Linked DNA regions of Sandaracinus amylolyticus. The protein of the gene in region 2 interacts with the protein of the main gene of each other region in a pairwise test. Links are inferred from orthologs where the notes say so. Each region holds a gene or a part of one and is shown on either strand. Other genes may lie near its edges.

Region 1 (8,744 bases), 1.7 Mb from region 2 along the record:
CCGATCGTCGCCGCGCAACGTCTCGGAAGGACGGCCCTCGAGATCGCGCGCGGGCGTCGTCGTGATCGGCGCGGCGGGGCGCGGCGGAGGAGGCGGCGGCTCGGGCTTCTTGGGCTCGGGCTTCTTCTTCGCCTCGGGCTTCGCGAGCTCCACGCCCTTCAGCAGATCGCGCATCGAGGTGCCCACGGGCGGAGGCGCCGGGGCCTTCGGCTCGGGCTCGAACTCGGAGACGCGCTTCTTCTTCCTCGCCATCGCCAGGGCAGTATATCGGCGCCGAGTCAGTCCGCCTCGAGCGCGAGGAGCTCGTCCCCGCGCTCCATCGAGCGGATCCACACGGTGAGATCGAACGCGAGCAGACCGACGCCCTGCGCGGCCATCGCGACGCCGTAGCCTTCGAGCGCGGGCTCGCGCGTGTCGAGCAGGTTCGCGATCACCGCGAGCAGGACCCCGGTCGCGACGTAGAACACGTCGAGCCCCGCGTTCACCGCGAGCACCGTCGCGCTCGCGTACTGATCGCGCGCCAGCGCGCGGGTGCGCGCCTCGCGCGTCGCGCCGCGCAGGAGGCGATCGTCGTCGATGCTCCGCGCGAGGCCACCGCCGAGATCGAGCATGCCGAGCGAGAACGCCGCGTTCACCGCGCCCCACCCCGCCGTCCCGAGGCCCGCGCCGAGCCACCACGGATCGTCGTGACCGACACCGGCCGCGACACCGCCGAGCACCACGCTCGCGAGCCCGAACGTGAGCAGCACGAGGCCCTCGTCGATGCGCTCGCCGCGGTGGGAGAGACGCAGCGTCGCGAGCCGCTCGACCGCGAGGTCCTCGCGCGCGAGCGTCTGCGCCGAAGCGGCGCCTGGAACCGACACGACGAGCAGCGCGGCGAGCGCGAGCGTGTGGGTCGTCATGGTCGCGCGAGCATACCTTTCCGATCGCAAAATCGCGTGCTAAGAGGCGCGCGCCCGCGGTCCCGCGGGTGCGGAGGACCGATGGATCGGCAGGCCACGATCGCGACGCTCGCAGCCACTTGCACGCGCCTGCGGCGCGACATCCTCGAGATGATCACCCACGCAGGCAGCGGCCATCCGGGCGGCTCGCTCTCGGCCGTGGACCTGATCGAGACGCTCTACTCGAAGCACCTGCGGCAGGGCGCGCAGCGCGCGAACGACCCGGCGCGTGATCGCTTCGTGCTGAGCAAGGGGCACGGCGTGCCCGCGCTCTACGCGGTGCTCGCGCACCACGGCTACTTCTCGCGCGACTTGCTGCCGACGCTGCGCAAGCTCGGCTCGCCGCTGCAGGGCCACCCGGTCGTCGGCACCGTGCCCGGCATCGAGGCGTGCACCGGCTCGCTCGGTCAGGGCCTCTCGGTCGCGGTGGGCATGGCGCTCGGCGCGCGCCTCGACGGAAACGGCGCGCGCATCTGGTGCATGATGGGCGACGGCGAGATCCAGGAGGGCCAGGTCTGGGAGGCGATGATGAGCGCCTCGAAGTACCGGCTCGACAACCTCGTCGCGATCGTCGACTCGAACAAGGCGCAGATCGACGGCCTCGTGAAGGACGTCATGCCGCTCGAGTCGATCGAGGAGAAGGCGCGCTCGTTCGGCTGGCTGACGACGCGCATCGACGGGCACCACTACGGGCACATCCTCGACGCGTACGAGTGGGCCGAGAAGCCCGAGGGCGCGCCGAAGCTGATCGTGGCCGACACGATCAAGGGCAAGGGCGTGTCCTTCATGGAGAGCGAGCTCGTGAAGTGGCACGGCGTCGCGACGAACAAGGAACAGCTGGAGAAGGCTCTCGCGGAGCTCGATCCGGAGGTGCTGGGATCATGAGCGAGCAGAAGGCAGTCGCGTCGAAGCCCAAGGCGTCCCGTCAGGCGTTCGGCGAGGTGCTCGCCGAGCTCGGCGCGAAGCACACGGATCTCGTGGTGCTCGACGCGGATCTCGCGAAGAGCACGAAGAGCGAGCTCTTCGCGAAGAAGTTCCCCGAGCGCTTCTTCGAGATGGGCATCGCCGAGCAGAACATGGTCGGCGTCGCGGCGGGCCTCGGGCTCGCCGGCAAGAACGCGTTCTGCTGCTCGTTCGCGTGCTTCGTCGCGGGGCGCTTCGAGACGATCAAGATCTCGGTCGCGTACTCGGGCGGCAACGTGAAGATCGTCGGCACCCACGCGGGCGTCGGCATCGGTCCCGACGGCTACTCGCAGATGGGCCTCGAGGATCTCGCGCTGATGCGCACGCTGCCGACGATGGAGGTCTATCAGCCGGCGGACGAGCTCGAGACGCGGCAGATCGTCGAGTACCTCGCGACGCATCGCGGCGCGGCGTACCTGCGCCTCACGCGCCAGGACCTCACGCCGGTGCACGGCCCCGGGTACGAGTTCGCGCCCGGCAAGCTCGACGTGCTCGCGGAGGGCAAGGACGTCGCGATCCTCGCGACCGGTGGCCCGACCTTCCACGCGGTCGACGCGCGCAAGCAGCTCGCGGCGGCGGGCATCGACGCGGCCGTGATCAACGTGCCGAGCATCAAGCCCTTCGATCGCGAGGGCATCGCGGCATGGGCGAAGAAGGTCCCGCTCTTCGTGAGCGTCGAGGACCACAACGTGCTCGGCGGCATGGGCGGCGCGGTGGCCGAGGTGCTCGCGGAGGTCGCGGGAGCGCGCGCGCGGCTACACCGCCACGGCATCCCCGACGTGTTCGGCGAGAGCGGCGAGCCCGAGGATCTCTATCGCAAGTTCAAGCTCGACGCGGACGGCATCGTCGCCGTCGTGCGCGAGCGGCTCGGTCGCTGAGCGGGTTCAGCGTGCCCGCGTGACGAGCGCGGGCACGCGCGCGATCGCGGCGCCGATCAGCGCCGCCGCGATCACGCCGCCGACGTGGACGCCGAGCAGGTGATCGAGCTGGCGCCCGGGGCACACCGCGCGCAACACGAGCTGCCCGGCGAGCGCGCCCGAGGCCGCGACGGTCGCCATCCCCAGCGGTGTGATCGCGACGCGCGCGCGCCACGCGACGAGCGCGATCGCGGCGAGCGGCACGACCGCGGCGATCAGCTCGAGCACGGCGCACGCGGGACCATGATGCTCGCCGCTCCCGTCGACGTCGGCGAGACCGAGCACGACCGACGTGCCGACGCCGAGCGCGAGCGCGAACGCCGCGTCGCGCGTCGTGTTGCGCACCAGCGCGGCCGCGCCCCGGCCCGCGACGACGACGATCACGCCCAGCGCGAGCGTCCACGCGACGTCGCGCACCCGCGGCATCAGGACCGCGAGCAGGACGAAGGTCGCCATCGCGGCCGCGGGCAACGTGAGGGCGCGCGGCCACGACAGGTGCGCGCGCTCGAGCTGCGCGAGGATCGCCGCCTTCGCGCGCGAGAGCGCGAGCGGTGAGGGACCGGGCGGCGGCGCGAGCGCGTCGAGCGAGGTCGCGAGCGCGCGCGCGTCGTCGAGCAACGTCGCGCAAGACGGGCACTCGCGCGCATGGCGCTCCGCCGCGAGCCGCTCGGGATCCCGCGCGTCGAGCATGACGAGACCGGCGACGAGATCGCGCTGCAGGTGCTCGCTCATCGCTCCTCCGGTCGTTCGCGATCGTCGAGATCCGCCAGCGCGGTGCGCAGCGCGTCGTAGGCGCGGAACGCGCGCACCCGGACCGCGACCTCGGAGATCGACTTGCCCTCGACCTCGCGCAGCGCGATCGCGATCTCGCCGAAGCTCATCCCCTCGAAGCGGTGCAGCAGCACGACGATGCGCTGTCCATCGGGGAGCGTGTCGATCGCGCGCCGGACGCGCTCCGCGGCTTCGTTCGCCTCGGGCCACGCGTCGGCGGCGCCCTCGACGGGCAGCGGCATCGAGTCCAGCGCGTCGTCGCCGACCTCTTGGGTGCGATAGCGCCGGCGCAGCTCGTCGATGCGCACGCGCGCGGCGATCCCGAAGAGCCACGGCCGCACCGGGAGATCGCTGCGGTACGTCGCGCGCGCCGCGTGGATCTTGAGGAACGTCGTCTGCACGAGATCGTCCGCGATCGCGCGGCTGCGGAACGTGCGCGAGAAGAGCGCGTGGACGCGCGCGGCGTAGCGCGTGAAGAGCACCTCGAACGCGCGCGCGTCGCCCGCGACGTACGCGCGCATCAGCTCTTCGTCGCTCGCGGTCGGGTCCATCGCCGCCAAGGGCCGACGTACCACATCGGCCCCGGCGAGCGCAGCCGGGAGCCCATCGAGCGGAGATGCGTGCACTTCGATCGAGACGATTCGCGCGCCGCGCCGGGATCGTTTCAGTCGATCTCTTCGCGGTCGATCGCGACGTACTCGCGACGCGCCGGCACCTGCACCACCTCGCACGTCGGCAGGATCAGCGCGGTGAGCCGCCCGCCGAAGACACACCCGGTGTCGATGCCCCAGCACGCGACGTCCTCGCGCGGACGATCGACGCGCGGCTCGGCGAGGCCGTGCACGTGGTGACCGTAGATGACGCTCTCGGGACCGCTCCAGCGCGTCGCCCAGGGCACGCTGCCGGGAGGACGCTCGCGGGGATCGCCGGTGCTGACGAACTTGCCGCGCTCGTCGACGTCCCGGATGCGCACGATCACGGGCGTCTTCTGCTCGGCGAGCGTGCGGCGCGGCTCGAACCCCGCGTGCACCACGAGCCATCCGCCCGGCAGCCGCTTCCACGCGGGGAGCGCGCCGATCCAGCGCCAGTCGTCGCCCGAGAGCGCGAGGTGCTGCGCGAGGCGCTCCTCCGGCATCTCGCGCATCGGGTTGCGATACTCGGGCTCGCGCGTGCGCCGCTGCTCGTGCCGGCGATAGCGGAGGTGCTTCTCCTCGTGGTTGCCGAGCACGGCCTCGGCCCCGATCGCGCGCGCGCGACGCACCACGCCGACGGGATCGGGCCCGCGGTCGAGCATGTCTCCGGCGAGCACGAGCCGATCGCGCCCGGGACGGTGCTGCACCACGCGGAGCAGCTCGTCGAGCTCGTCGAGACAGCCGTGCACGTCGCCGACGACGATGCAGCGCACGCTCATCGCAAAGGACCTCGTGCCCTAGGTCTCGTGCTCGCCCACGACGCCAGCAAGACCCCCGCTGCGACGCTCACGTTGAGCGACTCGACCGCGCCGGTGCCCTCGATCACCACGCGATCCGTGCACGCGTCGAGCACCGCGTGGCGAAGCCCCTCGCCCTCGCTGCCCATCACCAGCACGACGCGCTCGGGCCAGCGCAGCTCGTGCAGCGGCTTCGCGCCGCGCACGTCGGCGCCGACCACCGCGAACCCGCGCGACGCGAGCTTCCGGAGCGCGTCGGGCAGCCGCTCGGTGCGCGCCATCGCGAGGTGCTCGGCGCCGCCCTGCGCCACACGAACCGCGGCCGGCGTGAGCGGCGCGCGATCGCTCGGTCCCTCGACGAGCAGCGCGCCCGCCCCGAAGAACGCGGCGCTGCGCACGATCGCGCCCACGTTGTGCGGGTTCGCGACGTCGTCGAGCGCGAGGATCGCGCGCGCGTCGCGCCACCCGATCAGCGCCTCGACGTCGAGCACGCGCCGAGGCCGCGCGGCGAGGCAGATCCCTTCGTGGTGCACCGAGCCCGCGATCTTCGCGAGATCCTCGTCGGTGCGCTCCTCGAACGCGATGCGCCGCGATGCAGCCTCGCGCAGCGCCGGCGCGAGCTCGCGACGCAGCGACGCGGCGTACGCGATGCGGATCACGTCGCCCATGCGCCCGGTGAGCACCGCGCGCGTGGCCGCGATGCCGTAGACCTTCTCGTGAGGGACGCGCGACGCCATGGCGCGCCGGTCCTACATCGCGGGCGCAAATTGCGCTATCCGCATCGTGCGCCCAATGACGCGAAGAGGTCGCACCCCACCCCGACCGACGTCGCGCGCGCCCGCGCCGGCGCTCGATTTCGCGTCGTGGATCGTGTGGCGCGACGCGCACCTCGTCGCGGTCGACAAGCCCGCGGGGGTGCTCTCGCAGGGCGGAGAAGGCGGCGCGGGCGTCAACCTGGTCGATCTCGCGCGCGCGCACTTCGCGGCGACGAGCCCGCGAAGCGGCATCGGCGTGCTGCACCGGCTGGATCGCAACGTGTCGGGCGTCGTGCTGCTCGCGCTCGATCCCGAGGCCGCGCGCGGGCTCAGCGAGCAGCTCGCGAAGGGCGAGGTCGAGCGCGAGTACGTCGCGATCGTGCGCGGCACGCCGCCGGGCGAGACGTTCGTGGTCGACGCGCCGCTCGCGAAGGACGCGCGCACCAACGAGGTCCGCGTCGCCGACGACGGCAAGCCCGCGCGCACCGACGTGCAGGTCGTGTCGCGTTTCCGCGCACCGCTCGGCGCGTGCGCCGAGCTCGTCGTGCGCCCGATCACCGGTCGTTCGCACCAGATCCGCGTGCACCTCGCGCACGTCGGGCTCCCGATCATCGGCGATCCGAAGTACGGCGTCGCGGCGCACGGCGTGCGCAGACCCTTGCTCCACGCGCGCCGCATGCGCTTCGTGCACCCGATCACGCACGAGCCGATCGAGATCGTCGCGCCGCCCCCCTGGCGCGCCGACGCGCTGCGCGCGCTGCGACGCAGCTAGATCAGGCCCGCGATGTGCGAGTCGCGGCGTCCGACGTGGATCACGTCGCTCACGATGCGCTGCTTCGCGAGCTCTTCCCCGGGCCGCGCCGGGTCGAGCTGCTCGCTCTTCTCGAGCCCCTGGAAGTCCTTCGGGCGCGCGACGATCACCGGCAGGCGCGCGACGCGCACGAGATCGGACGCGACCGATCCCAGCAAGAGCCGCTCGACCCCGCGACGGCCGTGCGTGCCCACCACGATCACGTCCGCGTCGTAGTCGACCGCGACCTGCTGCAGCACCTTCACCGGGTCGCCGAACCGCACGTGCATCCGGGTGCGCTGCGACACGTGCTGGTCCGCGCAGATGCGCTCGATGCGCTCCGCGAGCCGCTGCATCGCGCGGACGAGGTGCCGCGACATGTCGTCGACCGCTTTGAGCTGCACCGCGGGATCCGCCGCGATCGCGTAGACCGGATGCACCTCGCTCCCCGGGACGCGCTGCGCGAGGCGCAGCGCTTCCACGAGCGCGACGTCGCCCGCCTCCTCGAGATCCATCCCCACCACGATGCGATACGACTGCTCCGGCTGCGCCATGTCCCCCGCTCCTCTCTTCTGTCGATGCGCGGCAGGTACGCCCCTTTGCAGCCCGCGCCACCGTCTCCACACTCGCGCGATGCGCGCGCTCGTGTTGTCCCTCTCGATCGTGATCGCGTCGTGTGGCGCAGCGCCCGAGCGTCCTTCGTTCCCCGCGCAGGCGCGGCGCGCTGCGTCGAGCGAGTTCTGGGCGCGATGGGGCGACGGGCACGCCGAGCTCTCGACGTATCGCGGCACCGTCTCGCGCTACGGCGAGCCACGTCCGGCGGAGCAGGTGCTCGTCTACGTCACCGAGCCGCTCGATCGCGACACGCTGATCAAGGACGACGACGCGCCGCGCGAGCGACGCGTGCAGGTGCTGAAGCTCAACTCGATGTTGCGCTTCCAGACCGGCATCTATCCCTACGGCGTGATGACGAGCGTGTTCGCGCCGGTCGACGCGTACTACGCGGAGCGGTTCGCGCCGGCGAAGATCACGATGAGCGCGCAGGAGTGGTGCGGGCACGTGTTCGCGGGGGTGTGGCCGGGTCGCGACGCGTTCTTCGCGCGCGGCCTCTCGTACTTCGCGAGCGAGGGCGAGCGCGACGAGCTCGTGCACGTCGCCGAGGGCGCGCTCTACGAGGACGCGCTCCTGATCCAGCTGCGCGAGCTCGACGGGGACTTCGCGGGCGGTGGCGACTGGTCGGGCATGCTCGTGCCCGCGCTCTGGCGCGCGCGGCGCGATCACACCGCGCTGACGCCGGTGCGCGCGACGATCACGCGATCGCGCGAGGGCGACGCCACGCGCTTCACGCTGCGGGCCGGCGAGTACGAGCGCGTCTTCGACGTCGAAGCGACGGGCGACAGGCGCATTCTTGGTTGGACGACCAACCAAGGCGAGTCGATGCGCGTCGTCGCGACCGATCGCATGGCGTACTGGGAGCTCAACCAGGTCGGTGAGGAGCGCGCGCGCGAGCGCATCGGTCTGCCGCGCGACCTCCTCACCGACTGATCACGCCGCGGCGGGGACGACACCTCGCAGCGCGCTGCGCAGCGCCGCGTGCGCGCGCTCCTCGAGCTGACGAACGCGCTCGCGGCTGACGCCCATCTCGCGCCCGAGCGACTCGAGCGTCTGCGGCTCGTCGGACATCGCGCGCGCCTCGAGGATGCGTCGCTCGCGCTGGCCGAGCCGCGCCAGCGCCTGCGCGAGCACGACCTGCACGGCGTCCTGCTGCTCGCGGTCCGCGAGCTCGTCCTCGGGCGTCGCGGCGCTCGAGGGCATGCGCTCGATCGTCGCGGGGCCGCCCTCGACGGGCGCATCGAGCGAGGTGTCGCGCTGCGCGAGCAGCGGCCAGAGCGCGATCGATCGCGCGAGCGGCATGCCGCTCTTCTCCGAGAGCTCCTCGGGCGACGTCGCGCTTCCGTCGCGATAGCGGCGGAGCGCGGTGCGCTCGGTGTGGGTCGTACCGATGCGGACGATGCGGTACGCGCGGACGACGTAGTCGCGGATCTCGCCGCGGATCCACGTCGCGGCGTAGGTCGCGAGGCGGCACTCGCGGTCGGGGTCGAACTTCGCGGCCGCGCGCAGCAGACCGAGGTTGCCCTGCTGCACGAGATCTTCGAAGGGCACGCCCCAGCGCCGGTA
Region 2 (8,745 bases):
CCTCGGCGACGCGCTCGCGCTCGCGGTCGGCACCGAGGCCGCGGAGAGCAAGAAGGGGCTCGTGGTCGCGGAGCTCTCGAGCTTCCAGCTCGAGCGCATCGAGACGATGCGCTGCCACATCGCGGCGTGCCTCAACGTCACCGAGGATCACCTCGATCGCCACGGCACGTTCGCGGCGTACGCCGCCGCGAAGGGACGCATCTTCCTCACGCAGACCACGGACGACCACGCGATCGTCCCCGCGGGCGACGAGCTCTGCATCGCGCTCGCGCGGGCCGGCGCGGCGAAGCTGCACACGTTCGGCGGCGCCGACGGCGAGGTGCGCGTCGAGGACGGCGTGCTCGTCGACACCGTCAGCGGGCTACGCTTCCCGGTCGCGAAGCTGCGCATCCGCGGCCTTCACAACCAGGCGAACGCGTGCGCCGCCGCGCTCGCCGCGCGCCTCGCAGGCGTGCCGCGCGAGGCGATCGAGGACGTGCTCGCGCGCTTCGCGGGCCTGCCCCACCGCATGGTCCACGTGCGCGATCTCGACGGCGTCGTGTACTACGACGACAGCAAGGCGACGAACGTCGGCGCGACGGTCGCCGCGCTCGACGGCCTCGCGGATCTCGAGGGCCGCGTCGTGTTGATCGCGGGCGGCGTCGACAAGGGCGGCTCCTACGCGCCGGTGCGCGAGCGCATGGAGCGCATCGGCCGCGCGCTGGTCCTCATCGGCGAGGCCGCGCCGCTGATCTCGAGCGCGTTCGAGGGCTCGCCGATCGAGCGCATCGCCGCGACGACGATCGACGACGCGGTCGCCAAGGCGCGCGCGGTCGCGCGTGCGGGTGATGCGGTGCTGCTCGCGCCCGCATGCGCGAGCTTCGACATGTTCCGCTCGTACGCGCATCGCGGTGACGAGTTCGCGCGCGCCGTGCGCGCCCTGCCGGAGGCGATCTGACATGGGCATGATCCGCAGCTGGATCGCGGCGCGATTCCGCAAGAGCGAGATGCCGCTTCGCGTGGCCGACGTGCCGCGCGCGTCGGTTCCAGCCCCCGCGCCCTCGCTGCTCGGCGGGTGGCCCAAGGCGATCGGCCCGAGCGATCCGGTACTGCTCGGCATCGTGCTCGCGCTGATCGCATTCGGCGTCGTGATGACGTTCAGCGCGAGCGCGGTGTTCGCCTCGCAGCGCTTCCACGACGGCCACTTCTTCCTGGTGCGTCAGGCGATCTTCGCGGGGATCGCGCTGCCCGTGATGATCGTCGTCTCGCGCATCGACTATCACCTGCTCCGCCCGCTCACCTATCCGATCCTCGGCGTCACGATCGCGCTGCTCGTCTACGTCGCGCTCGGCTTCGGTCACAGCGCCGGCGGCGCGGCGCGCTGGATCGCGATCGGCCCGTTCCACGTGCAGCCCGCGGAGGTCGCGAAGGTCGCGATGATCCTCTGGCTCGCCTACTCGCTCTCGAAAAAGCAGGAGGCGATCCGCACGTTCAAGGTCGGCATCCTCCCGCACCTGCTCGTGATGGGCTTCCTCGCGCTGCTCTGCCTGCGCCAGCCCGACTTCGGCAGCGCGGTGATGATCTGCGTGATCACGTTCGTGCTGCTCTTCGCCGCGGGCGCGAAGGTCGGGCCGATCCTCTCGATGGTGCTCGCGGGCGCCGGGCTCGCGGTGCTGCTCGTCATCAGCTCGCCGTACCGCATGCGGCGCGTCGAGGCGTTCCTCGATCCCTTCGGCCATCGTCAGGACGCGGGCTACCAGGTCGCGGAGTCGATCATCGCGTTCGGCTCGGGCGGCGCGACCGGCGTGGGCATCGGCGACTCGCGGCAGAAGCTCTTCTTCCTGCCCGAGGCGCACACCGACTTCGTCAGCGCGATCATCGGCGAGGAGCTCGGCTTCGTCGGCATCGCGCTGCTCGTCCTCGCGTTCGTGCTCATCGTGGTGCGCGGCGTGCGCGTCGCGTTCCGCGCGGCCGACGACTACGGCTCGTTCCTCGCCATCGGCGTGACGATGTTCGTGGGCCTCCAGGCGTTCACGAACCTCGCGGTCGCGATGGGCATGGTGCCGACGAAGGGCCTCGTGCTGCCCTTCGTGAGCTACGGCGGATCGGCGCTGCTCGTGAACGCGGCGGCGATGGGGCTCCTGCTCAACGTGTCGCGGCCCCGCGAGGGCGACGAGACCGCGACCAGCGAGTCCACCCAGACCGGCAACGCGCGGGCGAGCGCGCCGAGCGGCTTCAGGACGATCGAAGGAGGCGCAGCATGATCGAGCGCGTCGTCATCGCGGGGGGCGGTACGGGAGGGCACCTCTTCCCGGGGATCGCGGTGGTCGAGGAGCTGCGTCGTCGCAACCACGACCTCGACGTCGCGTACGTCGGGACCGAGCGCGGCATCGAGGCGCGCGTGATCCCGGCGATGCGCGAGCGCTTCGAGACGCTCGACGTGCGCCCGCTGAAGGGCACGGATCCGTCGGGCTTCATGAAGTCCTTGCTGAAGCTCCCGGGCGCGTGGGGGCACGCGATCTCGATCCTGCGCGACGTCGAGCCCGAGGTCGTGATCGGCGTCGGCGGGTACTCGTCGGGCCCGATGCTCGTCGCGGCGGCGAGCCTCGGCATCCCGTGCGCGCTGATGGAGCAGAACGCGCACGTCGGCCTCACGAACCGCATGCTCGCGCCGGTCGTCGGCCGCGCGTACCTCACGTACGACGTGACCGTGTCGCACTTCGGCGAGAAGGCGCGCGTGGTGGGCAACCCGGTGCGCCGCGCGTTCGTCGACGCGGCGCGCCTCGCGCTGAGCGATCCCGAGGCGTTCGAGCTGCGCGCGCGCCGCATCCTCGTGCTCGGCGGATCGCAGGGCGCGAAGGCGCTCAACGAGACGGTGCCCGAGGCGCTCGCCGCGGCAGGCGTGACCGAGCGCGGGATCGAGGTCGTGCACCAGACGGGCGCGGCGATGCAGGCCGAGGTCGCAGCGCGCTACGAGGCGCTCGGCGTGAAGGCCGAGGTCGTGTCGTTCATCGACGACATGGCGCGCGCGTACGCGAGCTCGACGCTCGTCATCGCGCGCGCGGGCGCGACGACGCTCGCGGAGATCTGCGCGATCGGGCGCCCGTCGATCCTGGTGCCCTACCCGCACGCGGCCGACGATCACCAGGCGCGCAACGCCGAGGCGCTCGAGCGCGCCGGCGCCGCGATCGCGATTCGTCAAGAGAGCTTGACCATCGACCACCTCGCGAGCGACGTGCGCGCGCTGCTCGACGATCCCACGCGCCGCCGCGCGATGGCCGCCGCCGCGCGCGAGGAAGGCCGCCCCGATGCAGCCGCCGCCATCGTCGACGACCTCATCTCGTGGCTCGGCCGCCCGACGATGACCCCGGCGCGCGTCCCGACGATCCCGCCGCCGCGCCACGATCCCGAGCCGGGCATGGCGTTCGCGCGCGTGGACTTCCGCGCGTCGCGCGGCGCGATCGAGGCGCGTCGCGCCACCACGCCTCCGACCGCGCGCTTCGAGCCCGCGGTGTTCCCGATGCCGCGCGGCGCAGCGCTCGCGAGCTGAGCGGGGCACACGCTCGGCGGCTGCGCCGAGCGTCGTTCGCTCCCGCGCCGAGCTCCTTACGACGCCCGCTCCGTACTAGAGCTGGAACTGCGACGTGTAGTGGTGCAGTCGCTCCGCGATCTGCGAGAGCTCGCGCACCGCTTGCAGCGTCTGGTTCGTGCCCGCCGCGCTCTGGTGCGTCGCGTCGGCGATCTCGTCCATCGCGCGCGTCACCTGCTCCGTGCTCGACTCCTGCTCCTCGGTGATCACGCCGATGCGCCGCGCGGCGTCGGTCGTGTCGCGCGCGAGCTTCGTCGCGTCCTCCGTCGCCAGCGCGGTCGCCTGCGTCGCCTTGCGGATGTCGCCGGTGAGCTCCTTCACGATCTTCACCGACTCCATCACGCTCTCCGCGAGCCGCTGCATCTGGTTCGCGACGAGCGAGAAGCCGCGCCCCGCCTCGCCCGCCTTGGCGCCCTCGAGCGCCGCGTTGAGCGCGAGCAGCTCCGACTTGTTCGCGACGTCGCGGATCAGCTCGAGCAGCTCGGTGATGCGCTGCGCGTGCTCGGTCAGCGTCCGGATGCGATCGCTGATGAGCTCGGCGTTCTGCAGCGTCGCGCTCGCGTTGTCGGTCACGCCGCGCGCCGCCCCCGCGATCGAGCGCGAGCCCTGGAGCAGCGTCCCCACCGTGCGCCGCGTCTCCTCGATCGCGCCGCCCTGCTCGATCGCGCTGCGCTCCTGCTGCTGCGCCATCGCGGCGATCTCGTTGCTCGCGTGCGTGAGCTGCGCCGCGTCCTTCTGGATCTGCTCGACCAGCCCGCGCAGCCCGCCGAGCATCGACGCGATCACGCGCGAGACGTCGCTGTCGCCCTGGATCTCGCCCGCGAGGTCGCCCTTCGCGATGCGCCGCGCGCGCTCCATCACGATGTCGATGTCGTGAAGCCGCTGGCGCAGCGACTCCTGGTGCTCCTTCGCCTGACCCACGAACGACGAGATCGAGAGCGCCGCGACGCCGAGCACCAGCGCCGAGCCCACCGCCGCGGGCACGAGGTCCGCCGGCGCGCCGCCGTCGACGACGCCGACCTTCAGGTGCGCGAGCATCCCCGCGCCCGCGTTGAACGCGACCAGCGCGATCACGCCGCTGCGCGGGAGCAGGAACGGCGAGAGCGCGACGTTGATCAGCAGCGCCTGCAGCGCGCCCGAGCCGAGCGTGCCGGTGCCGTCGAACGCGACCGCGAGCAGCGCGCCACACGACGTGCCGAAGAGCAGCACGGCCGCCGCCGAGCGGCGGTACGGCGTGAACGTGAGCCCGAACGCGCTGCTCGTCGCGATGACGATGATCCCGAGGCACGCGACGGAGACGAGCGAGGGCTGGAAGTACGAGATCGCGCTGAGCGCCGCGACCATCACCGTCGCGAGCCCCGCGCTCGCGGTGCGCAGGAAGCGGACCTCGAACGCGCGCGTGCGCGCGTCGAGCTCCGACACGATCGACCGTTCGCCGCCTTCCATCACCCGACCTCCTCCTTCGAATCCACTCGCTGCGCGCAGATCGCGCGCACCATCTCGGCGGGGCACGCCAGCGCCTCGATGTCGTCCACGCACGAGCGCCACCGGATCTCCGGGCGCCGCGCGAGCGATCGCCACGTCGCGTCGAGCGCAGCGCGCGCGCGCTCGTGCTCCCCCGCGCGATCCCACGCGCCCGCGAGCAGATAACGCGCGGGCCACAGATCGGCGTCGAGGAAGAGCGCGCGACGCAGCGCGCGCGTCGCGTCGTCCCACGCGCCACGCTTGCGATGGAGCGCGCCCCACAGGAAGCACAGCTCCGCCGAGAGCGGGTCGATCCGCTCCGCCGCGCGATACGCGTCCTCCGCGCCCGCGAGATCGTGCGTCGCGAGCCGCACGTTCCCGAGCGCGAGCCACGCCTCGACACGATCGGGCGCGCGCGCGACGAGACGCTCGAGCGCGCCCGCTGCCGCGGCGTACGCGCCGCGCGCGATGCGCTCGCGAGCCTCCGCCCAGAGCTCGTCGGCGCTCGGCTCGCGCGGCGGCGGCGTCGAGCGCGCGCGCGGCGCGGCGCGCTGCGGGATCACGATCGGCGCGCTCGGCCGCGCGTCACCGGGCCCGAAGAGCACGACGCCGTGCGACGCGATCGAGCTCGCGAGCTGATCCGCGATGCGCGACGACGAATCGTCGGTGCAGTGGAGCAGCACGTTGCGGCACACGATCGCGTCCCAACCGCCGCCTCCTGGCGCGATCAGCGGCGGGTCGAGCAGGTTGTGCACGCGGAGCGTCACGCGCGCGCGCAGCTCGACCGCGACGCGTGCGCGATCGCCGCGCATCTCGAACCACCGCGCGATCGTCGCCGGGGGCACGCGCCGTAGCGCATGCGCGCCGTACTCCGCGCGTCGCGCGATCTCGATGCGCGCCGCATCCACGTCGGTCGCCGTCACCCGCACGTCGACGCCGCGCTCCGCGCACGCGATCGCCACGCCGTACGCCTCCTCGCCGGTCGAGCACCCCGCGACCCACACGCGCGCCGGCCCGCCGACGGCGCTCGCGCGCAGCCGCTCGGCGAGCGCGACGATCGCGTCGTGATCGCGGAAGAACCACGTCCATCCGTTCGTGAACGCGGCAGCGAGGTGCGCGAGCTCGGGCTCGGGCGCGCGCGACACGTGCTCGACGTACGCGGCCGCGCTCGGCAGGCCGAGCGTGCGACGGCGCGCCTCGATGAGCGTCGCGAGCTCCGCGTCGTTCGATCGCAGCGAAGGCCGCAGACCGAGCCGCCGCGCGATCACCGGCGCGAGCCGCTCCGCGAAGCTCACGACGCGACCTCGCGCGCCGCGACCAGCGCGTCGAGCCGGGGGCCGATGCGCTCGATCGCCAGCGTCTCCGCGCCCGCGTCGCGCGCCGCACGCGGCATCCCGAACACGGTGCTCGTCGCCTCGTCCTGCGCGATGGCCACGCCGCCGGCGCGCCGCAGCGACACCAGGCCGCTCGCTCCATCGCGCCCCATGCCGCTGAGCACCACGCCTGCGGCGCGCGCGCCGGTCGACGCGAGCGACGAGAACAAGCGCGTCGCGGAGGGACGATGCCCTTCGATCGCCGCGTCGCGATCGAAGCGCACCCGCGCGCCGCGCTCGACGGCGACGTGCACGTCGTCGGGCGCGATGCGCACGTCGCCGGCGCGCAGCACCTCGCCCTCGCGCGCGAGCCGCACCCGCAGCGCGCACGCGTCGTCGAGCCACCGCGCCAGCCCCTCGGCCAACCCCGGCGCGAGGTGCTGCACGATCACGATCGGCGCGGCGAACGTCTTCGGCAGCGACGCGAGCACCGTCGCGATCGCGACCGGTCCTCCGGTCGACGCGGCGATGCCGACGATCTCCACGCGCGCGCCCGACGTCGCGACCTCGTGACGCAGCCGCGGCGGCGGCGCGCTCGGCGACGTCATCATCGGCACCTGCGCGAGCGCCACGATCCGACGCCGCAGGTCGTCGTGCTCCCCCGCGCTCCAGCCCTGCCGCGGATGCGGCCGCCGCACCACGTCGGCCGCGCCGCGCCGCATCGCCTCGAACGCGAGCCCACGCGCGTCGTCGCGGGTCACGACGAGGATGCGCGCCGCCTGCGCCGCGCGGATGCGCGCGATCGCCGCGAGCCCGTCGAGCCGCGGCATGTGCACGTCCATCGTGATCACGGTCGGACGCAGCGCCGCCGCCAGCTCGATCGCGCGCAACCCGTCGTGCGCGATCCCCACCACGCGCATCCGCGGATCCGCGTCGATCACCGTGCGCAACGCCTCCGCACAGAGCGGTGAGTCGTCGGCGACGAGCACCCGGATCGCGCGTGCCGTCACGAGCGCTCGCCCTCTCGCCGCGGCGTCGCCAGGTGCGCGCCGACCACTCGTCGGACCTCGTCGAGCTCGATCCGGTTCTTCACGAGGTACGCGTCCGCGCCGAGCTCGGATGCGCGCTGCAGGTCCGCGGGCGCCCATCGCGTCGAGAGCACGATCACGGGCAGCGACGACCAAGCGGGCTCGGCGCGCACGCGCCGCAGCAGCTCGAACCCGTCGACGACGGGCATGTCGAGATCGGTGAGCACGAGGTCGGGCTTCGACGACGCGATGAGCTCCAGCGCCGATCGTCCGTCGACCGCCTCGATCACCTCGAGCTGCATCTCGCGGAGGATGGACACCACGACATCGCGCGTGAGCTCGGAGTCGTCCGCGACCAGCACGCGCTTGCTCCGCGCTCGCGCGCGCTCGCTGTCCGCGGCGCCCGCGATCGCGCGCCCCGCGTCCGCGCGACGGAACAGCTCGCCCACGTCGAGCGCCACCGCGAGCTCGCCGTTCGCGAGCAAGGCCACGCTGCGCACCAGCGTCGCCCCCTCGAGGAACGGATCGAGCCGGTGCTGCAGCACCGGCAGCGTGCCCACGACGCGATCGACCGCGACCGCGACGCGCCGCCCGCCGTGCGCGATCACGAGCGCGCTCGATCGCTCCCGCGGATCGCGCCGCGCGCGCCCGAGGAGCGTCGCGAGATCGAAGAGCGGAACCGGCGCGCCGTCGACGCGCAGCGCGAGCCCGCGACCCACCGTCTCCACGCTCGACGCGACCATCTCCTCGAGCCGCTCGACGTCCTGCGGAGCGAGCGCGTAGCGCGCGTCGTCCGCCATCGCGCAGAGCATCGGCGCGAGCAGCGCCGACATCGGCACCTCGATCGAGAACGTCGCGCCCGCGCCCGCGATCGTGCGCAGACCGAGCCGCCCGCCCACCGACTCGACGCGCCGCTTCACCACGTCGAGGCCCACACCGCGCCCCGACACGTCGCTGACCGTGCGTCGCGTGCTGAGCCCGCGACGGCACAGCCGCTCGAGGATCTCCTCGTCGTCGAGCGTCGTCACGTCCTCGGCTGCGCCGATGCCACGCTCGCGGAGCGCGGCCTGGAGCGCGAGCACGTCGACGCCGCGCCCGTCGTCGCGCACCTCGATGCGCACCAGCGAGCCCTCGGTGCTCGCGTCGAGCTCGAGCGTGCCCTCGCGGTTCTTGCCGTGATCGCGCCGCACGTCGGGCGGCTCGAGCCCGTGATCGACCGCGTTGCGCACGAGGTGCAGCATCGGCTCCGCGATCACGTCGAGCACCTGTCGATCGACCTGCACGTCGGCGCCGCGCACCTCGACGCGCAGCTCCTTGCCGAGCTCCCTCGCGAGCTGCTGCGCCGCGCGCGGGAAGCGCTCGAACAACGTTC

The links.
Region 1: the proteins of murG (region 2) and DB32_RS29020 interact in binary tests that used the Escherichia coli proteins (3 or more experiments, as listed by UniProt). The link is inferred for Sandaracinus amylolyticus from one-to-one orthologs.

The regions. Positions count from the first base shown.
Region 1 is NZ_CP011125.1:6,856,369-6,865,112, forward strand. The notes cover bases 3,880-6,878. They hold DB32_RS29020 (TrmH family RNA methyltransferase), read right to left. Parts: upstream 5,759-6,878; coding sequence 5,000-5,758; downstream 3,880-4,999. Other genes in these bases: DB32_RS29010 (RNA polymerase sigma factor), read right to left, coding at 3,880-4,143; DB32_RS29015 (metallophosphoesterase), read right to left, coding at 4,257-5,003; DB32_RS29025 (RluA family pseudouridine synthase), read left to right, coding at 5,757-6,548; DB32_RS29030 (universal stress protein), read right to left, coding at 6,545-6,878. In the rest of the region: DB32_RS28985 (Smr/MutS family protein), read right to left, coding at 1-252; DB32_RS28990 (DUF6992 family protein), read right to left, coding at 279-902; DB32_RS28995 (transketolase), read left to right, coding at 984-1,826; DB32_RS29000 (transketolase family protein), read left to right, coding at 1,823-2,782; DB32_RS47230 (hypothetical protein), read right to left, coding at 2,789-3,553; more of DB32_RS29010, read right to left, coding at 3,550-3,879; more of DB32_RS29030, read right to left, coding at 6,879-7,120; DB32_RS29035 (hypothetical protein), read left to right, coding at 7,200-8,111; DB32_RS29040 (sigma-70 family RNA polymerase sigma factor), read right to left, coding at 8,112-8,744.
Region 2 is NZ_CP011125.1:5,134,126-5,142,870, forward strand. Bases 1,385-4,384 are described here. They hold murG (undecaprenyldiphospho-muramoylpentapeptide beta-N-acetylglucosaminyltransferase), read left to right. Parts: upstream 1,385-2,239; coding sequence 2,240-3,529; downstream 3,530-4,384. Other genes in these bases: ftsW (putative lipid II flippase FtsW), read left to right, coding at 1,385-2,243; DB32_RS21795 (methyl-accepting chemotaxis protein), read right to left, coding at 3,605-4,384. Outside these bases: murD (UDP-N-acetylmuramoyl-L-alanine--D-glutamate ligase), read left to right, coding at 1-937; more of ftsW, read left to right, coding at 945-1,384; more of DB32_RS21795, read right to left, coding at 4,385-5,014; DB32_RS21800 (CheR family methyltransferase), read right to left, coding at 5,014-6,327; DB32_RS21805 (chemotaxis protein CheB), read right to left, coding at 6,324-7,355; DB32_RS21810 (hybrid sensor histidine kinase/response regulator), read right to left, coding at 7,352-8,745. UniProt on the Escherichia coli protein: Cell wall formation. Catalyzes the transfer of a GlcNAc subunit on undecaprenyl-pyrophosphoryl-MurNAc-pentapeptide (lipid intermediate I) to form undecaprenyl-pyrophosphoryl-MurNAc-(pentapeptide)GlcNAc (lipid intermediate II).